Regions from separate parts of the Allochromatium vinosum DSM 180 genome, predicted to be linked through region 1. Evidence: predicted binding sites of a transcription regulator. Region 1 holds the regulator's gene; each other region holds the start of a gene.
What was found. The regulator sigma-54, encoded in region 1, starts transcription at its own class of promoters, with help from an activator protein. The targets are predictions, from matches to a motif close to TGGCANGNTNCNTGCTT.

Region 1 (4,210 bases):
GACCAGGGCGAGGTCCAGGCCTTCGCCAAGCGCATGGAATACGACGCCGACAAGGACGAGCTGGCGCTGATCGGCGAGGGTCTGCTGATCCAGGGCGAGGATCGGCTCACGGGCGAACGCATCCTCTACGACCGGGCCAAGGCGCGTTTCCGGGCCGGCGGCGCGGGCCGGGTCAAGATCACCATCACCCCGGACGAGTCATGAGCGGTCTGCGCGCCGAACACCTGATGAAGCGCTACGGCAGCCGCCAGGTGCTCCAGGACGTCAGCGTCCGGGTCGAGCCGGGCGAGGTCGTGGGCCTGCTCGGACCCAACGGTGCCGGCAAGACGACCTGCTTCTATCTGATCGTCGGTCTGATCCAGGCCGACCAGGGCCGCATCCTGCTCGACGAGCGCGATCTCACCCGCCTGCCCATGCACGCGCGGGCGCGGGCCGGACTGAGCTATCTGGCCCAGGAGCCCTCGATCTTCCGCAAGCTGAGCGCACGCGAGAACATCCTGGCCATCCTGGAGACGCGACGCGACCTCAGGCGCGCCGAGCGCGAGGAGCGCTGCGAGCATCTGCTGGAGGATCTGGGCATCGCGCATGTCGCCGACTCGCTCGCGCTCAGTCTCTCGGGCGGCGAGCGCCGGCGGCTGGAGATCGCGCGCGCCCTGGCGGTCGAACCCTCGGTGATGCTGCTCGACGAGCCTTTCGCCGGTGTCGATCCGATCGCCGTCGGCGACATCAAATCCATCGTCACCCATCTGCGCGATCGCTCCATCGGCGTGCTCATCACCGACCACAACGTACGCGAGACGCTCGCCATCTGCGACCGCGGCTACATCATCGGCGGCGGCACCGTGATCGCTGCCGGCGAGCCTTCAGAGCTGCTGGCCAACCAGCGCGTGCGCGATGTCTATCTGGGTGCCGATTTTTCCATGTAGACTAGACTCAAATTACAGGCACCCTTATTGCTCAAATCACGTTAGACGGAACACAGCCGGACGCCAACTCGATCGATGAAGCCATCCATTCAGCTTCGACTCAGTCAGCAACTCACCATGACGCCACAGTTGCAGCAGGCGATCAAACTGCTGCAACTGTCGACGCTCGAGTTGCAGCACGAGATCCAGGAGGCGCTCGAAAGCAATCTGATGCTGGAGGAAGGCGAGGAATCCGAGCGTCTCGACGCCGGCGTGCTGGAGGACGCACGTCTGCCCCGGCTCGACGACGACCGCTTCCAGACCGACGAGACCCCGTCCGAATCGCCCCTGGAGCGCGAGGTGCGCGCCGAGTCCAACGAGATGCCGGAGGAGTTGCCGGTCGACACCCAATGGGCCGACGTCTTCGATGGCTATCTGCCGGCGACGGCGTCGGGTTCGAGCGACGACGCCGACTACGACCCGCTGCTGCACCGCTCGCGCCCGCAGACGCTCTGGGATCATCTGACCTGGCAGCTGAACCTCAGCCGCCTGAGCGAGCGCGACTTCATGATCGCCCAGGCCGTGATCGACGCCATCGATGCCGACGGCTATCTGCGCGCCGACGTCGGGGAACTCGTGGCCACCATCGACGATCCCACGATCGGCGCCGATGAGGTCGAGACCCAGATCCACCGCGTCCAGTCGCTCGATCCGGCCGGCGTCGGCGCGCGCGACCCGCGCGAGTGCCTGCTGATCCAGTTGCGCCAGCTGTCGCGCGAGACGCCCTGGCGCGATCTGGCCATCGCCGTGTGCGAGACCGGATTCGAGCACCTGCCGCGCGGCGACGTCACCGCCCTCGCGCGCCTGCTCAAGGAAACCGAGAGCGACCTGACCCGCGCGCTCGACCTCATCCGCGGACTCCATCCGAAGCCGGGCCGCTTGATCGAGGAGACGGCCTCGGAGTACGTTGTCCCCGACATCTTCGTGCGCAAGAAAGAGGGCCGCTGGCAAGTCGAATTGAACCCGGACATCACCCCCAGACTCAGGGTCAATGCCGACTATGCGCGTCTGGTGCGGCGCGCCGACCAGAGCGCCGACGGCCAGACGCTCAAGAGTCACCTGCAGGAGGCACGCTGGTTCATCAAGAGCCTGGCGAGCCGCAACGACACGGTGCTGCGCGTGGGCGCCAAGATCGTCGAGATGCAGCAGGACTTCCTCGAACATGGCGACGAGGGGATGCGTCCCATGGTCCTGCGCGACATCGCCGAGGCACTGGAACTGCACGAGTCGACCATCTCGCGGGTGACGACACAGAAATACATGCATACACCACGAGGCACCTTCGAACTCAAATATTTCTTCTCGTCCCACGTCAACACCACATCTGGCGGCGAATGCTCGTCGACGGCGATCCGCGCCCTGATCCGCAAGCTGATCGCGGGAGAATCCCCGCGCAAGCCACTCAGCGACAACAAGATCGCCGAGGAACTGGCGAATCAGGGCATCGACGTCGCACGCCGAACAGTCGCCAAATACCGCGAGGCCATGGGTATCCCAGCCTCGAGTGAGCGCAAACGCCTGGCTTGACAGGCCGTTTGAATCTTTGAAGGAGTCCAATGATGCAAATCAATCTGACGGGTCATCACATCGACGTCACCGATGCGCTGAAGTCCTATGTCGACAGCAAATTCGAGCGTCTGGCACGCCACTTCGACCACGTCATCAACGCCCATGTCGTCCTGAGCGTCGAGAAGCTCGAGCAGAAGGCCGAGGCCACGCTCCATGTCAACGGCGGCAAGGTCTTCGCCGACTCCGTGCACGAGGACATGTATGCGGCCATCGACGGCCTGATCGACAAGCTCGATCGTCAGGTCATCCGCTACAAGGAGAAGAAGAGCAGCCATCGCGGCGGAGCCGTCAAGGTGGCCGAATCCGAATGAACCCGGCCACTCCACTCCCTTGGAAGCCGTGTCTTCCGAGGTGATGGATGCAACGCCCGTCACACCTCGAGGGCCGGCACCACCGGCGTTCGAGGTGTCTTTCATCGAGACGGCACCGGCCACGTCCGTCCGCCCGAGGTACCCCAATCCATGACCAGCATCGAATGCCGGCGGCATCCTGGTTGGATCAGCCATCACCCCCTGGCCGCCCGCGCGCGCGTCAGTGGTTAGCAGGAGTTGGAGCCATGTTAGGCCCTGACCTGATCAACGAAGCCCGTATCGGATGCGGCCTCGAGATCGCGAGCAAGAAGCGCCTGCTCGAGACGCTGGCCGAGCTGCTCGCCAGCGATCATCCCCGACTTCAGACCGAAACCGTCTTCGAGCATCTGCTCGAACGCGAGCGTCTGGGCAGTACCGGACTCGGCCACGGTATCGCCTTGCCCCACGCGCGCATGAAGGACGTCGGTGAGGTGGTGGGCGCCTTCGTGCAGACCGTCCAGGGCGTCGATTACGACGCCGCCGACGGCGAGCCTGTCGACCTGGCCTTCGCGCTGCTCGTGCCCGAGGCGGCCAACGAGGAGCATCTGCGACTGCTCGCGCATCTGGCCAGCCTGTTCAGCGACCCGAACAGGCGGGTTCGACTGCGTGAATCCGGCTCGCGCGCCGAGATCCTGCGTGTCCTGAGTGCCTTCTAGGCCCATGCACCCCAGTCGATTCACATGATCGACAGCCTCCAGAGCGTCGTCGCCCAGACCGGTACCCAGCTCAAGCTGCGCTGGCTAACCCCTGAGCCCCAGCCCCCCCGCCCGTTGCGCGGGGCGGATCCGGGGCAGTCGCTGATCGGCTCGCTCAATCTCATCCATCCCAACCGACTCCAGGTCGTCGGTCCGCCCGAGCAGACCTATCTGGCGGCACTCGGGCGCACCGCCCACGACGAGACGCTCGACAAGCTGTTCGCCGACCGACCGGCGGCCATCATCCTGAGCGACGACATCGCCCCGACGTCCGATCTGCTGGAGCGCGCCCGCGCCACCCGGACGCCGTTGCTCGGCTCCACGCTGGGCGATCAGGAACTCATCAACCATCTGCGCTACTTCCTCACCCAGGCCCTGGCCGAGCGCAAGACCATCCACGGCGTCTTCATCGAGGTGCTGGGCATGGGGGTGCTCCTGATCGGCGCGCCGGCCGTCGGCAAGAGTGAGCTGGCGCTCGATCTCATCACGCGCGGCCACCGGCTGATCGCCGACGACGCGCCGCGTTTCGCCCGCATCGCGCCCGAGGTGATCGAGGGGAGCTGCCCGGAGACGCTCAGGGACTTCCTGGAAGTGCGCGGACTTGGAATCCTCAACATCCGCGCCATGTTCG
Region 2 (4,210 bases), 200 kb from region 1:
TGCGCTGTTTGTCATCGACGCTGGTCACGCGCACCACACAGCTTCCGCACTCGCCGTCCTGGCAGTCGTGCTTGACTGGGATCTTGTTCTCCTTGGCAATCTTGAGGATGGTTTCGGTGTGGCTTCCGGCCACGGCGTAGACGGTCTTGTCCTTGTAGTCAGGACTGGAAAAGGTCACGAGGGCCACGATTGGTTCTCCGTCGAATCTTGAGGTGGATCAGGCTGGCTTGACGCAGCAGTCGCCGAGGATCTGCGCCTGACAGGCGAGACGGTCGTGACGGCTGGCCATGTTCTCGCGCAGCACCTTCTCTTCCAGCACCGAGGGTTCGGTCAGGTTGTTCCAGCCTTCTTCCACATGCATCATGCAGGTGCCGCAGTCGCCCTCGCGGCAGCCGTAGATGATGCCGGCACCGATCTTCTCGGACACCTCGATGACACGGGTGCCGGCCGGTACGTTGACGGTCTGGCCGATATCGGAAAAAGTGATCTTGGCTTTCGCCATGGTGTCGGACTCCTGGATTTGGGTTGTCGGTCTTCAATGATCGGTCGTCGGGGACGGCGGGCGCGCGGACGAACCAATCGCGAGGCTCAGCGCGCCCGGATCTCGGCCCTGGCGGCGGCCAGGCGTTCGGGTGGAATGCCGGTCAGTGAGCCGGGCGGATTCACCGGCACGCCCAACCCGTCGAGGATGACGCCCTCGACCGGACAGATGCTGGCGCACTGCGGATCGGCGTAGTCGCCCGCGCACTCGGTGCACGTGTGCGCGTCGATCAGGAAATGCGGTTTGGCGGCGACGATGGCCTGACTCGGGCACAGTGGCGCGCAGGCCCAGCAGTTGACGCAACCCTCGATGATCTTGAAGGCCATGATGTTGGCTCCCGGTGGATGACTGACTCAGGCCGACAACCGCTCGGATGCGGCGGCGACGGGCGCCAGCCGACCCGCGTCGAGCCATTCGCGATAGACGGCGGCGACGGCCTCTTCGATCGGTTCCAGGGCATGTTCGCCGTTGGGCGTGATGCCGGCGGCCTCCAGCTTGCCCCAGGGTTCGTAGCCGATGCGCGCGCACAGCACCGCCTCGCAGCCGTCGAGTGCGCGGATGGTCTGCTCCAGGCGGGTCTCGGCCTCGCCGCAGGTATCGCTGCCGGTGCAGTAGAGATCGACCTGGCGCGTCCCGATGAAGCGCACGTCCTGCACGGAGGCTTCGTAGATCCGGAACGCGCGCGCATGACCGAAGTGCTGGTCGATGACGCCGCCGCCGGTGGTCGCAACCGCCATCAGCACCGGACGCGGCTCGGCCGGTTTCGGCTGGGGCCGGACGCGCTCGATCGAGGCGAGCGAGACGAAGGCCGCCTTGGCCGGCTGATGTGGCGCCGCGCGCCTGGCCTCGATCTCGGCCTGGACCTCGGCGCGCTTCTGCATGGCGGCGGCGTAGTCGATCTCCAGGTGTTCGATCTTGTCGAGCGTGAACTCCTGACCGCGATCCTCGCCCAGCATCCCGACCGCGTCGGCGCGGCACTGACGGCAGTGGCGCATCATGGCCATGTCGCCGGCGCAGGCGTCCTGGAGGGCGGTGAGTTCGGCCGAGGTCGGGCTGCGCTGGCCCATGAGTCCGTAGAAGGTGCCATGCTCGGGTTCAGCGATCAGCGGCATGACGTTGTGCAGGAAGGCGCCCTTGGCTTTGACCACCCGGCTGACTTCCTTGAGATGCTCATCGTTCACACCCGGAATCAGCACCGAGTTGACCTTGACCAGCACCCCGCGCGCGACCAGCTTCTCCAGACCCTCCTGCTGACGCCGGATCAGGATCTCGGCGGCCTTGCGTCCCTTGATGCGCCGATTGTTCCAGAAGATCCAGGGATAGATCTTGGCGCCGACGTCCGGGTCGACACAGTTGATGGTGATGGTGACGTGCTCGATGTTGTACTGACAGAGTTCGTCGACCAGATCGGGCAGGGCCAGACCATTGGTCGAGACGCACAGCCGGATGTCGGGCGCCTTCTCGGCGAGCTGGCGGAAGGTCTCCAGAGTGCGCTCGGGATTGGCGAGCGGATCGCCTGGACCGGCGATGCCGAGCACCGTCATCTGCGGGATGGCCGCCGCCACCGCCAGCACCTTCTTGACCGCCTGATCCGGCGTCAGGAGTTCGGAGACGACACCCGGCCGCGACTCATTGGCACAGTCGTACTTGCGATTGCAGTAGTGACACTGGATGTTGCAGGCTGGAGCGACCGCGACATGCATGCGCGCATAGTGATGATGCGCGTCCTCGGAGAAGCAAGGATGATTGTTGACCTTGGCGCGGATCGCCTCGGGCAGATGAGCCAGCCGGTCGGCGCTGCTACCACAGCCGCTCGACGCGCAACCCCCTTGGGTCTGTACCTTCAACTCCATCATGCCGCCTCCAGTGAATCAGGGGCGCCGGCCCCGTTGAATCGAGTGTCTGGAGGTCTTGAAGCAAAGCGCGCGCCAATCTTTTTAAACAGCCTAGATCATTGATTGTTGTGCATTTTGCAAATGGATCGGCGCGCCCTTGTGAGCATCGCGACAGACGCCGGCCGCGTCCATTGTGAGGATCGATACGGACCCGACTCGGCCCGCTCGATGCGGCTCGAGTGATTCCACCGCGTGCGGTCGCTCATCAGTCTTGCGTCTTTTCGAGATGACGCGCCAGTTGACGTGCATCGGGCATGGATCCGAGAACCGGCAGGTCGAGATAACGCGCGATCTGGCGCTCGGATTTGAACGAGGGATCGGACAGATCCAGGATTCCGATCAGGAGCACCACCGCCAGCAGCGACAGGACGAAAACCAGGATCGCACGCGGCAGCCGCTCCGCGCTCCAGAGGCTTGCCACACCCGTCGTGGTCAGCGGGCCAACGGGTTTGAAGCTGGGTGGTGCGGCGGCAGTGTCCGAATGTCGTGCCGCACCAGCCTCGACGCGCTGAACGAGCAATTGGCTGTAGAAATCGACCATTGTCTCGCCGATATGGACATGGGAGCCTGTATAGGTCAGGCGCAGCCGTGAATCAGGCCGGCTCGACAGGTGCATGGAACCATGGGCCAGACGCTTGAGTCCCTGACTCGTCGGTAGCTCATGGATCTGCGGCTGGAATTCGAGTCGTTGCTGTAGCTGACTGAGCGCGAAGGTATCGAGAAAGAGCCGATCCGGGTCGGTCAGCAACGCATCCAGCGTCAGCGTGTCGACCGGGCGATGGGACATGGCGATGCGGATCTCTCCGGAATACGTGAAGTCCTGGGTAATCAGAAAATTGTCGACCCGCACAGCCGCAACGAGCAGATAGAGCATGACGGGCACCAGGGCAATGAGTGTCCAGTGTCTGTGCTCCCGGAAGGCAGAGAGATAACATTTGATGTAGAAGCTCATGTCGTCCTACCTGTATTCGAGCGTATCGGCTACCCCGATCGACGGTCGCACGCGGGATGTTGCTGTGCGAACGGCGCTGTCCGTCATGACGGGGCGGCCAGTGTCGGGCGATGTTGATTGATGGTCACACCGATCATCGTGGCACCGGCCGCCTGCATGATCGTGCAGGCACGCTTGACGTGCTGTCTCGGCGCGAAGCCAGCCTGGACGACCAGTACGACACCATCGACCATCGCGGAGAGCATCACGGGGTCGATCATCATCCGGTTGGTTGGAAAAATGGAGGCACTGTCGACGATGACGTAGTCATAGGCTTGCTTGATGCGTTCGATCAGGTGCTTGAAGGTGCCAAAGACATCACCGTTCATCGGCGCATGATCCCGATGATCGGTGGGGGCGAGTAGCAGGTCGGGTCTCTGACCCTGGCTCTTGGTCACGAGGGCGTCGATGTCGGCCTGAAGGATATGTGACATCGTTTGATTCGATTCCAGGCCGAAACAGTGATGGACCGCCGGCCGATACCAGTTGAGATCCAGCAAGACCACGCGATGCTGCCCCAGACTCGCCATGCTGGTCGCGAGCGCGGAGGCGAAGAGACTCTTGCCCTCTCCCTGCTGGGCGCTCGTGATCAGAACGGCCGCTGGCGTCCGGTGTTGCAAGGCATGATCGATCGCACAGGAAATGCGCTTGATCTCGGCGATCTGGCCGAGTGCCTGCCGTTGTCTGTCCGCGAGATTGCTCATGATCTTCGACCCTTGGATTGGGGGTACAGGATGCAAGCGTCCATGAGTGGTATAGCACGAAACAGGGCGTTCGATCGGC
Region 3 (4,210 bases), 570 kb from region 1:
CCGGCGTTGAATCCGAACCAGCCGACCCACAGCATGGAGGCGCCCATCACCGTCAGGCCCAGGTTGTGCGGCGGCATGGCGGTTCCGGGATAGCCCTTGCGCGGACCGAGCACGATCGCGGCCATGAGTGCGGCGATACCGGCGTTGATGTGCACCACGGTGCCGCCGGCGAAGTCGAGCGCCGCGCCGCCTTCCTCGGTCAGCCCCAGGATGGCGCCGAGATTGGCGATCCAGCCGCCGCCCCAGACCCAGTGCCAGATCGGCACATAGACCAGGGTCAGCCACAGCGCCATGAACACCAGCATGGCCGAGAACTTCATGCGCTCGGCAAAGGCGCCGACGATGAGCGCCGGGGTGATGATGGCGAAGGTCATCTGGAAGGTCATGTAGACCGACTCGGGGATGGTGCCCGCAACCGAGTCCACCGTCAGTCCGGAGAGGAAGAGCTTCTCGAAGCCGCCGATGAGGCTCTGCATCGAGCCGCCGTCAGTGTAGGCGAGGCTGTAGCCGTAGATGGCCCACAGCAGACTCATCATGGCGGTGATGGCAAAGCACTGCATGAGTACCGAGAGCACGTTCTTGGCGCGCACCAGACCGGCGTAGAACAGCGAGAGCCCAGGGATGGTCATGAACAGGACCAGCGCCGTGGCCGTCAGCATCCAGGCGGTGTCGCCGGTGTCGATCGTCGCCTCTTCCTGAGCGAGCGCCAGGAGCGGTGTGAGGGTCAGTCCGGCCGCCAGCAGCGGTCGGAGCAGTCGTGGCATCGGGGTCGAATGCATCTTAGGGATCTCCTGGGACATGGATCAGAGTGCGTCCGCGCCGGTTTCGCCGGTGCGGATACGGATGACCTGATCGAGTTCGAAGACGAAGATCTTGCCGTCGCCGATCTTGCCGGTGCGGGCGGCGTTGCTGATGGCCTCGATGACCTGGTCGACCATGGCGTCGTCGACGGCGATCTCGACCTTGATCTTCGGCAGGAAGTCCACGACGTATTCGGCGCCGCGGTAGAGTTCCGTGTGGCCCTTCTGTCGGCCGAAGCCCTTGACCTCGACGACCGTGATGCCCGAGACGCCGATGTCGCCGAGCGCCTCGCGCACGTCGTCGAGCTTGAAGGGTTTGATGACGGCTGAAACCAGTTTCATGGTGAGTGAGCTCCGAGTGCGGCCAGGGTCAGAGCCCTGGGCGATGGGGTTCGAGTCAAACGCGGTGTCGCGCTCAGAATTCCTTCAGCCAGCCGACCCAGACCTTGGCATCCTCGTCATAGACGTCACTGTCGCGTTCGATCTGGTCGTAGTTCAGACTGAAGGTGCCGAACTCCCCAGCCGAGCGGCTGATGGAAATTCCACCATGCGCATAGTCGCGAGCCTCGTGCTTGACGCCGTTGTATCGGAAATCGTAATAGCCACCGCGCAGGCTCAGGCCCAGGTCGAAGGGCAACTCGAAGTCGAGGCTGGCGTGGTAGTAGAGATCGCCTTCGATATAGTTGGCTTCATTGTTCATGACTCCCTTGGCATCGTCGGCCTGACCGTGGAACGTGTAGGCGACGCCGGCAGTGAGCCACTTGTAGGTTGCGCTCGCACCAATCTCGGCGAAATCTGCATCCTCACCATCCGGATAGGCGTAATAAGTGAGTGCGAGGTTGTAACTGAGATCATCGTTGATGGAACCGTCGAATCCAAGATAGAGGTCGAGTTCGTAATTCGGTTCATCGCCGCCGAAGTCGACGTTCGAAACCCAGGTGCCGGCTGAGAAACCGCTCTCGTGCGCATAATCCAGACCACCCTGGATGGCTGGCTGATCACCGGTCTGGGTCTGGCCGCGCCAGATGTAGTTGCTCACCGCACCGATGTTGGCGCTGACCGAGTGCGGCCCTTCGGCGAGTGCGGTCTGGGAAGCGCTCGCGCCCATGACCAGGAGGCCGGCTGCGGCGAGTGCGCTGATGCTCTGTGTCTTCATGGATGGTTCCTCGTGCTGGGTTGTTGCCTGATGGACTCGATCGGGGACGTTGCCGGCTCGGCTGGAAGGGCCGCATGAGCCTGTCGGTCCTGGATGCGTATCGGTAGCAAAGCAGAGAGCGTGCCATCAAGCATCCCAGCGAAGATCCGGCCGCCGGACGGGACGGCTCGGCATGGATATCCCCAAGAACTCAAAAGGTTTGGAGACGGTGTGGAGTCGCGTCTACACTTAAAGTGCTTTGTCTGTGCGCGGATGTGCTTCGGCCTCATGTGCGAAAATCACCACAGACAGATGCACCAAAATGAGGCGCATCGATTCGGCCGAGGTGGATGGATGCACGTTCGTGGAGCAAGCGCGAATGGAAGACGGTTCGCGAACACGACCCTATAATGCCCACTCAAAGTCTCTTCCGATCCGAGCTTCATTCCAACCCAATGCAAGGTCTCTAAACGATGTTGGATCCAAAACACTTCGACGATCTGTTCCAGCGCCTGTCTTCGGCCATGCCGAAGGGCTTGCAGGTCTTACAGGACGACGTCAACCGTAATCTGCGCGCCTCGCTGGAGGCTGGGCTGTCGCGGCTCGATCTGGTCACGCGCGAAGAGTTCGACGTGCAGTCGGCGGTGCTGGCGCGCACCCGCGAGAAGCTGGCCGCCCTGGAGTCGCAGGTCGCTGCCCTGGAGCAGTCGCTCGCCGCCCCAGGACGCCGTTCGGACTGAACCCAGGAGGGACGGGAGTTGGCCCTCTGCATCCTGCACAGCCGCGGGCGACTCGGAATCGAGGCGCCGCCGGTCACGGTCGAGGTTCAGCTCTCGGGCGGACTGCCGGCGATGTCCATCGTGGGTCTGCCCGAGATGGCGGTGCGCGAGAGCAAGGACCGGGTGCATGGCGCGCTCGTCAACAACAGCTTTCAGTTTCCCAACGGGCGGGTCACGATCAATCTTGCGCCGGCCGATCTGCCCAAGGAAGGCGGGCGTTTCGACTTGCCGATCGCGCTCGGAACCCTGGGGGCCACGGGTCAGCTCAGGACCGAGCGGCTCGAACACTATGAATGCATCGGCGAGCTGGCCCTGTCCGGCGCGTTGCGCCCGATCCAGGGCGTGCTGCCGATCGCCCTGGCCGCGCGCGCGGCTGGACGAGCGCTGATCCTGCCGCAGGCGAACGCGGCTGAGGCGGCCATCGTCGAGGGGCTGGAGGTGCGCCCGGCCGCGCATCTGCGCGAGGTGTGCGCACACCTCGATGGCGTCGAACCCCTGCCGATCCAGCGCGGTGACGATCGTTTCCAGATCCGGCCCGACTATCCGGATCTGGTCGATGTACGCGGTCAGGAGCACGGCAAACGCGGACTGGAGATCGCCGCCAGCGGCGGGCATTCGATCCTGATGTCCGGTCCGCCCGGAACCGGCAAGTCGATGCTGGCCATGCGCCTGCCCGGACTGCTGCCGCCATTGAGCGAGTCCGAGGCCCTGGAGGCGGCCGCGATCCGCTCGGTCGGCGGGCGTGACCCCTTCGATCCGGCGCGCTGGCTGGAACGTCCATTCCGCTCGCCGCATCACACCGCCTCGGCCGCCGCCCTGGTCGGCGGTGGCACCCAGCCGCGACCGGGCGAGATCTCCCTGGCCCATCATGGCGTGCTCTTTCTCGACGAATTGCCCGAATTCGATCGGCGGGTCTTGGAAGTGCTGCGTGAACCGCTGGAGTCGGGCTGGATCGACATCTCGCGCGCGGCGCGTCAGGTCCGCTTTCCGGCCCAGTTCCAGATGGTCGCGGCCATGAATCCCTGTCCCTGTGGCTATCTGGGCGACAGCACCGGGCGTTGCCGCTGTAGCCCCGAGCAGGTGGCACGGTATCGCCGGCGCCTGTCCGGTCCGCTGCTCGACCGCATCGACCTGCATGTCGAGGTCCTGCGTCTGGAGGTGGGCCAGCTCACCGGGCCGATGTCGCGCCTGAACGAGACCACGGCCCAGGTGCGTGCCCGCGTGAGCGCGGCGCGCGAACGCCAACTCGCGCGCGCCGGCAAAGCCAACGCGGCCCTGACCCCAGCCGAGATCGATCGCGACTGCGCACTCGACGCCGCCGGTCAACGGCTGGTCGAACAGGCTCTGACGCGGCTCGCGCTCTCGGCGCGCGCCTACCATCGTATCCTCAAGGTCGCCCGCACCATCGCCGACCTGGCCGGTGCCGAGGGCATCGACACGACCCATCTGAGCGAGGCCATCGGCTATCGTCGGCTCGACCGGGGCTTCGCGGCCCC
Region 4 (4,210 bases), 160 kb from region 1:
CGCAGCGAGTTCAGATACAGCTCCTGGATGTCGAGCGGCGAGGGCTTGAGCACCACCTGGAACTGATAGTAGTGCTGGAGCCGGTTGGGATTCTCGCCATAGCGCCCGTCGGTCGGACGGCGCGAGGGCTGGACATAGGCGCTGCGCCACGGCTCGGGACCGATCGAGCGCAGGAAGGTGGACGGATGGAAGGTGCCCGCGCCCACCTCCATGTCGAAGGGCTGGACGACGACGCACCCGAGATCGGCCCAGTAGCGCTCGAGCGCAAAGATGAGACCCTGGAAGGTCGAGAGATCCTCGGATTCGCGGCTCAAGATGGACTCCTGTGAGGGCTGAGTTCGGCAAAGTCGCACAGTATATTCGGTCGCTCGCCGATGTGCCCGACCCGATCGCCGGTTGCGCTCGAATCCGTCCGCCGGAGAGACGTGCATGGGCCAGCGGACGCCGACGGCGTATACTGCGCGCCCGAGCCAATCGTCATCGATCAGGATGTCCAGCCTCGTGAACGTGCCCACAGCCACCACGCGCGAACGCCGTCAGGCGATCACGCACACCTCCATTGTCAGTGCCGTGCTCAATCTGGTCCTGTCCGCGATCAAGATCCTGGCCGGATTCCTGGGGCACTCGCAGGCACTGGTGGCCGACGGCATCCACTCGCTCTCGGATCTGCTGTCTGACGTACTGGTCTATGTCGCCGGACATCACGCCAGCCAGCAGCCCGATCAGAACCATCCCTATGGGCACGCACGCTACGAGACCGTCGCCACCCTGGCCCTCGGAACGCTGCTGCTGCTGATCGCCCTCGGCATCGGCTGGGATGCCGTACATCGACTCTTCGAGCCGGACGCTCTGTTGAAACCCGACGCCCTGGCGCTCGCCGCGACCCTGGCCTCGATCGGCGTGAAGGAGTGGCTCTACTGGTGGACGCTCGGCTATGCCAAGCGCGTGCGTTCGGATCTGTTGCGCGCCAATGCCTGGCATCATCGCAGCGATGCCATCTCTTCGATCGTGGTGCTGATCGGCATCGCCGGCACCATGGCGGGTCTGACCTATCTCGACGCCATCGCCGCTTTCATCGTCGCCCTGATGATCGCTCGCATTGCCTGGGGACTGGGCTGGGGCGCGGTCAGCGAGCTGGTGGACACCGGACTCGAATCCGAGCGCATCACCGAGGTCGCGCAGACCATCCGCTCGGTCGGCGGCGTGCGCGACATCCATATGCTGCGCACGCGCCGGCTCGGCGGGCAGGTCTCGGCCGATGTTCATGTGCTGGTCGACCCCGACATCAGCGTCTCCGAAGGCCATATGATCAGTGTCCTGGTCGAGCAGCGACTCAAGCGCGAGATCTCGGACATGACGGACGTAACCGTCCATATCGATCCCGAGGACGACGCGAGTAAGCCTGACGTTCCACCCCTGCCGCTGCGCGCCGAAGCCCTGGCACGGCTGGCCTCGCTCTGGTCGGCGATTCCGGCCGCCAACGAGCGCCAGCGCCTGCTGCTGCACTATCTGGGTGGACGGATCGAGGTCGAGGTCTTCTTTCCGATCACGGCTTGTCAGCGCACGGGTTCCGATCCCGAGCGGCTGTGCGCCGAACTGGCGGAGGCGCTGCGTGAGGATTCGGCTTTTGGCCGGGTTCGGGTCTACTTTGGATGATCTGTCGTGGAGTGAGCTGGAGCGTTGCGCTCTTTTGGTGCAAAAAAGTGCGCTCTCGTCCATTTGAGTGCATTTAGAGGGTGAATCGCTCGCCTGGCGACCGGACTTGGTCAAGCCGGAGAGCGGCGCATCGAGCCGAACGCGCCCTGTCGAAACCGAGTTCTAAGTTCAACCCAATGTTTTTCAATGGATTCATGACCCGGTTCGGGGGCGAGGGTCTGGGACCCGCCGCTTGGCGATCCTGGATGCCTCTTATTGGCTTGCTCATTGCTTAATGGGCGCGAGGCGATGGCGAGCCACCGGGTTGCGGATCGATGCCGACGACCGTGGCAACCACCATCATTCGGGATGACCGATTTCGTGCGACGCGCGCCGCGACCTGCTAGGCTCCTGCATCGAGCCTTAGCGGATCGATTCGAGTGCATCGCGTTGGCCGGCCAGACTGTTCGTAGATACCACGTAGCGGAGACAATTCGAATGACTGACGTCATTAAGATGATCAAAGAAAATGAAGTGAAATTCGTCGATTTTCGCTTCACCGACACCCGTGGCAAGGAGCAGCACGTCTCCGTGCCGGCCCATACCGTCGATGAGGACGTGTTCAAGGACGGCAAAATGTTCGACGGCTCCTCGATCGCCGGCTGGAAGGGCATCGAGGCCTCCGACATGGTGCTGATGCCCGAGGCCGACACGGCGGTCATGGACCCCTTCTCCGATGAGGCCACGCTCATCGTCCGCTGCGACATCCTCGAACCCGACACCATGCAGGGCTACGAGCGCGATCCGCGTTCGGTGGCCAAGCGCGCCGAGGCCTATCTGAAGTCGACCGGCATCGCCGACACCGCCTTCTTCGGCCCCGAACCGGAATTCTTCATCCTCGACGACATCCGCTGGGGCGCCGACATGAGCGGCTGCTTCTACAAGGTCGACTCCGAGGAAGCCGGCTGGAACTCCGAGCGTGTCTTCCCCGACGGCAACATGGGCCATCGTCCGAGCGTCAAGGGCGGCTACTTCCCGGTTCCCCCGGTCGACTCGCTCAACGATCTGCGCGCGGCCATGTGCCTGACGCTCGAAGAGATGGGCGTGCCGGTCGAGGTGCACCATCACGAGGTCGCCACCGCCGGCCAGTGCGAAATCGGCACCCAGTTCAGCACCCTGGTCAAGCGCGCCGACTGGAACCAGATCCTCAAGTATGTGGTGCAGAACGTTGCTCACGCCTATGGCAAGACCGCGACCTTCATGCCCAAGCCGCTGGTCGGCGACAACGGCAGCGGCATGCACGTCCACCAGTCGCTCGCCAAGGACGGTCAGAACCTGTTCGCCGGCGACAAGTACGGCGGTCTGTCCGATCTGGCCCTCTACTACATCGGCGGCATCATCAAGCACGCGCGCGCGCTCAACGCCATCACCAACGCTTCGACCAACTCCTACAAGCGTCTGGTGCCCGGCTTCGAAGCGCCGGTCATGCTCGCCTACTCGGCGCGCAACCGCTCGGCCTCGATCCGCATCCCGCACGTCTCCAGCCCCAAGGCACGTCGTATCGAGGTGCGCTTCCCGGATGCGACCTCCAACCCCTATCTGGCTTTCTCGGCCATGATGATGGCTGGTCTCGACGGCATCCAGAACAAGATCCATCCGGGCGACGCCATGGACAAGGATCTCTACGACCTGCCGCGCGAAGAGGCCAAGTCGATCCCGACCGTCTGTCATTCGCTCGACATGGCGCTCGACTGCCTCGACCAGGATCGCGACTTCCTGACCGCCGGCGGTGTGTTCACCGATGACCTGATCGATGCCTACATCGATCTCAAGATGAAGGAAGTCACGCGCATTCGCATGACGACCCATCCGGTCGAGTTCGACATGTACTACAGCCTCTAAAGGGCTGTTCGGATCGGCGCGGTTGGGCTAGTCTTCAGACTATGCTCAGACCCGCGCCGATCCTCCTTTCGCTGCTCGTCTGCTCGCCGTCCAACGCGGAGATCTATCGTTGGGTCGACGCCGAGGGGCGGGTCAACTTCTCCGATCGTCAGACGCGGGACGCCGAACGGGTCGATGTGCGTTTCAGCAAGCCCGCCGGCTCGAATCCCGCTGCCACGCTTGGCCCAGGCTCGCCCGACGAAGCCTATCGCGGCCCCTATGTCGCACTCGACATCCTCGCCCCCGGCCTCGATGAGACCCTGACCGAGACCGACTCGGGGGTTCCAGTCAGTTTGCAGATCGATCCATCCCTCATCGGCGGTCATCGCCTGCTCCTGCTGCTCGACGGGAACACGCTCCCGGTCGAGGGCGCCCATACGCAGTTCAAGCTGACGGGGCTTGGCGTTGGCAGTCATCGGCTCCAGCTCCAGGTTCGTGGCGCCGACGATCGGATCGTCGCTCAATCCGCGCCACGCACCTTTCACGTTCGCCAACCCAGGGTGCCCGGTCAACTGCCCTGATCCGCCGTTCGCGTGGACTGTCCGTCCTGATTGAAGACTGGCGCTGTATTTGCTTGTTTTGCTGGCAAGGTGCCTGCCGGCAACGGCGGCCGGCGTCCGTATTCACAGGGAAC

Region 2: the regulator sigma-54 is predicted to act here: its motif matches at 2,456-2,472, upstream of nifB (nitrogenase cofactor biosynthesis protein NifB).
Region 3: the regulator sigma-54 is predicted to act here: its motif matches at 2,066-2,082, upstream of ALVIN_RS11590 (TorF family putative porin).
Region 4: the regulator sigma-54 is predicted to act here: its motif matches at 1,913-1,929, upstream of glnA (glutamate--ammonia ligase).

Annotation. Positions count from the first base shown of each region.
Region 1 is NC_013851.1:3,219,629-3,223,838, forward strand. Features, by position in the region: gene lptA (lipopolysaccharide transport periplasmic protein LptA) at 1-204, shown strand, start outside; gene lptB (LPS export ABC transporter ATP-binding protein) at 201-926, shown strand; gene ALVIN_RS14195 (RNA polymerase factor sigma-54) at 1,002-2,492, shown strand; gene hpf (ribosome hibernation-promoting factor, HPF/YfiA family) at 2,525-2,845, shown strand; gene ALVIN_RS14205 (PTS sugar transporter subunit IIA) at 3,091-3,540, shown strand; gene hprK (HPr(Ser) kinase/phosphatase) at 3,565-4,210, shown strand, end outside.
Region 2 is NC_013851.1:3,420,721-3,424,930, reverse strand. Features, by position in the region: gene ALVIN_RS15175 (2Fe-2S iron-sulfur cluster-binding protein) at 1-187, opposite strand, end outside; gene ALVIN_RS15170 (2Fe-2S iron-sulfur cluster-binding protein) at 218-502, opposite strand; gene ALVIN_RS15165 (4Fe-4S dicluster domain-containing protein) at 589-867, opposite strand; gene nifB (nitrogenase cofactor biosynthesis protein NifB) at 895-2,394, opposite strand; gene ALVIN_RS15155 (YveK family protein) at 2,642-3,388, opposite strand; gene ALVIN_RS15150 (CpsD/CapB family tyrosine-protein kinase) at 3,472-4,210, opposite strand, start outside.
Region 3 is NC_013851.1:2,650,078-2,654,287, reverse strand. Features, by position in the region: gene ALVIN_RS11600 (ammonium transporter) at 1-779, opposite strand, end outside; gene ALVIN_RS11595 (P-II family nitrogen regulator) at 804-1,142, opposite strand; gene ALVIN_RS11590 (TorF family putative porin) at 1,216-1,956, opposite strand; gene ubiK (ubiquinone biosynthesis accessory factor UbiK) at 2,409-2,675, shown strand; gene ALVIN_RS11580 (YifB family Mg chelatase-like AAA ATPase) at 2,694-4,210, shown strand, end outside.
Region 4 is NC_013851.1:3,384,428-3,388,637, reverse strand. Features, by position in the region: gene glyQ (glycine--tRNA ligase subunit alpha) at 1-314, opposite strand, end outside; gene ALVIN_RS14970 (cation diffusion facilitator family transporter) at 490-1,656, shown strand; gene glnA (glutamate--ammonia ligase) at 2,134-3,537, shown strand; gene ALVIN_RS14960 (DUF4124 domain-containing protein) at 3,579-4,097, shown strand.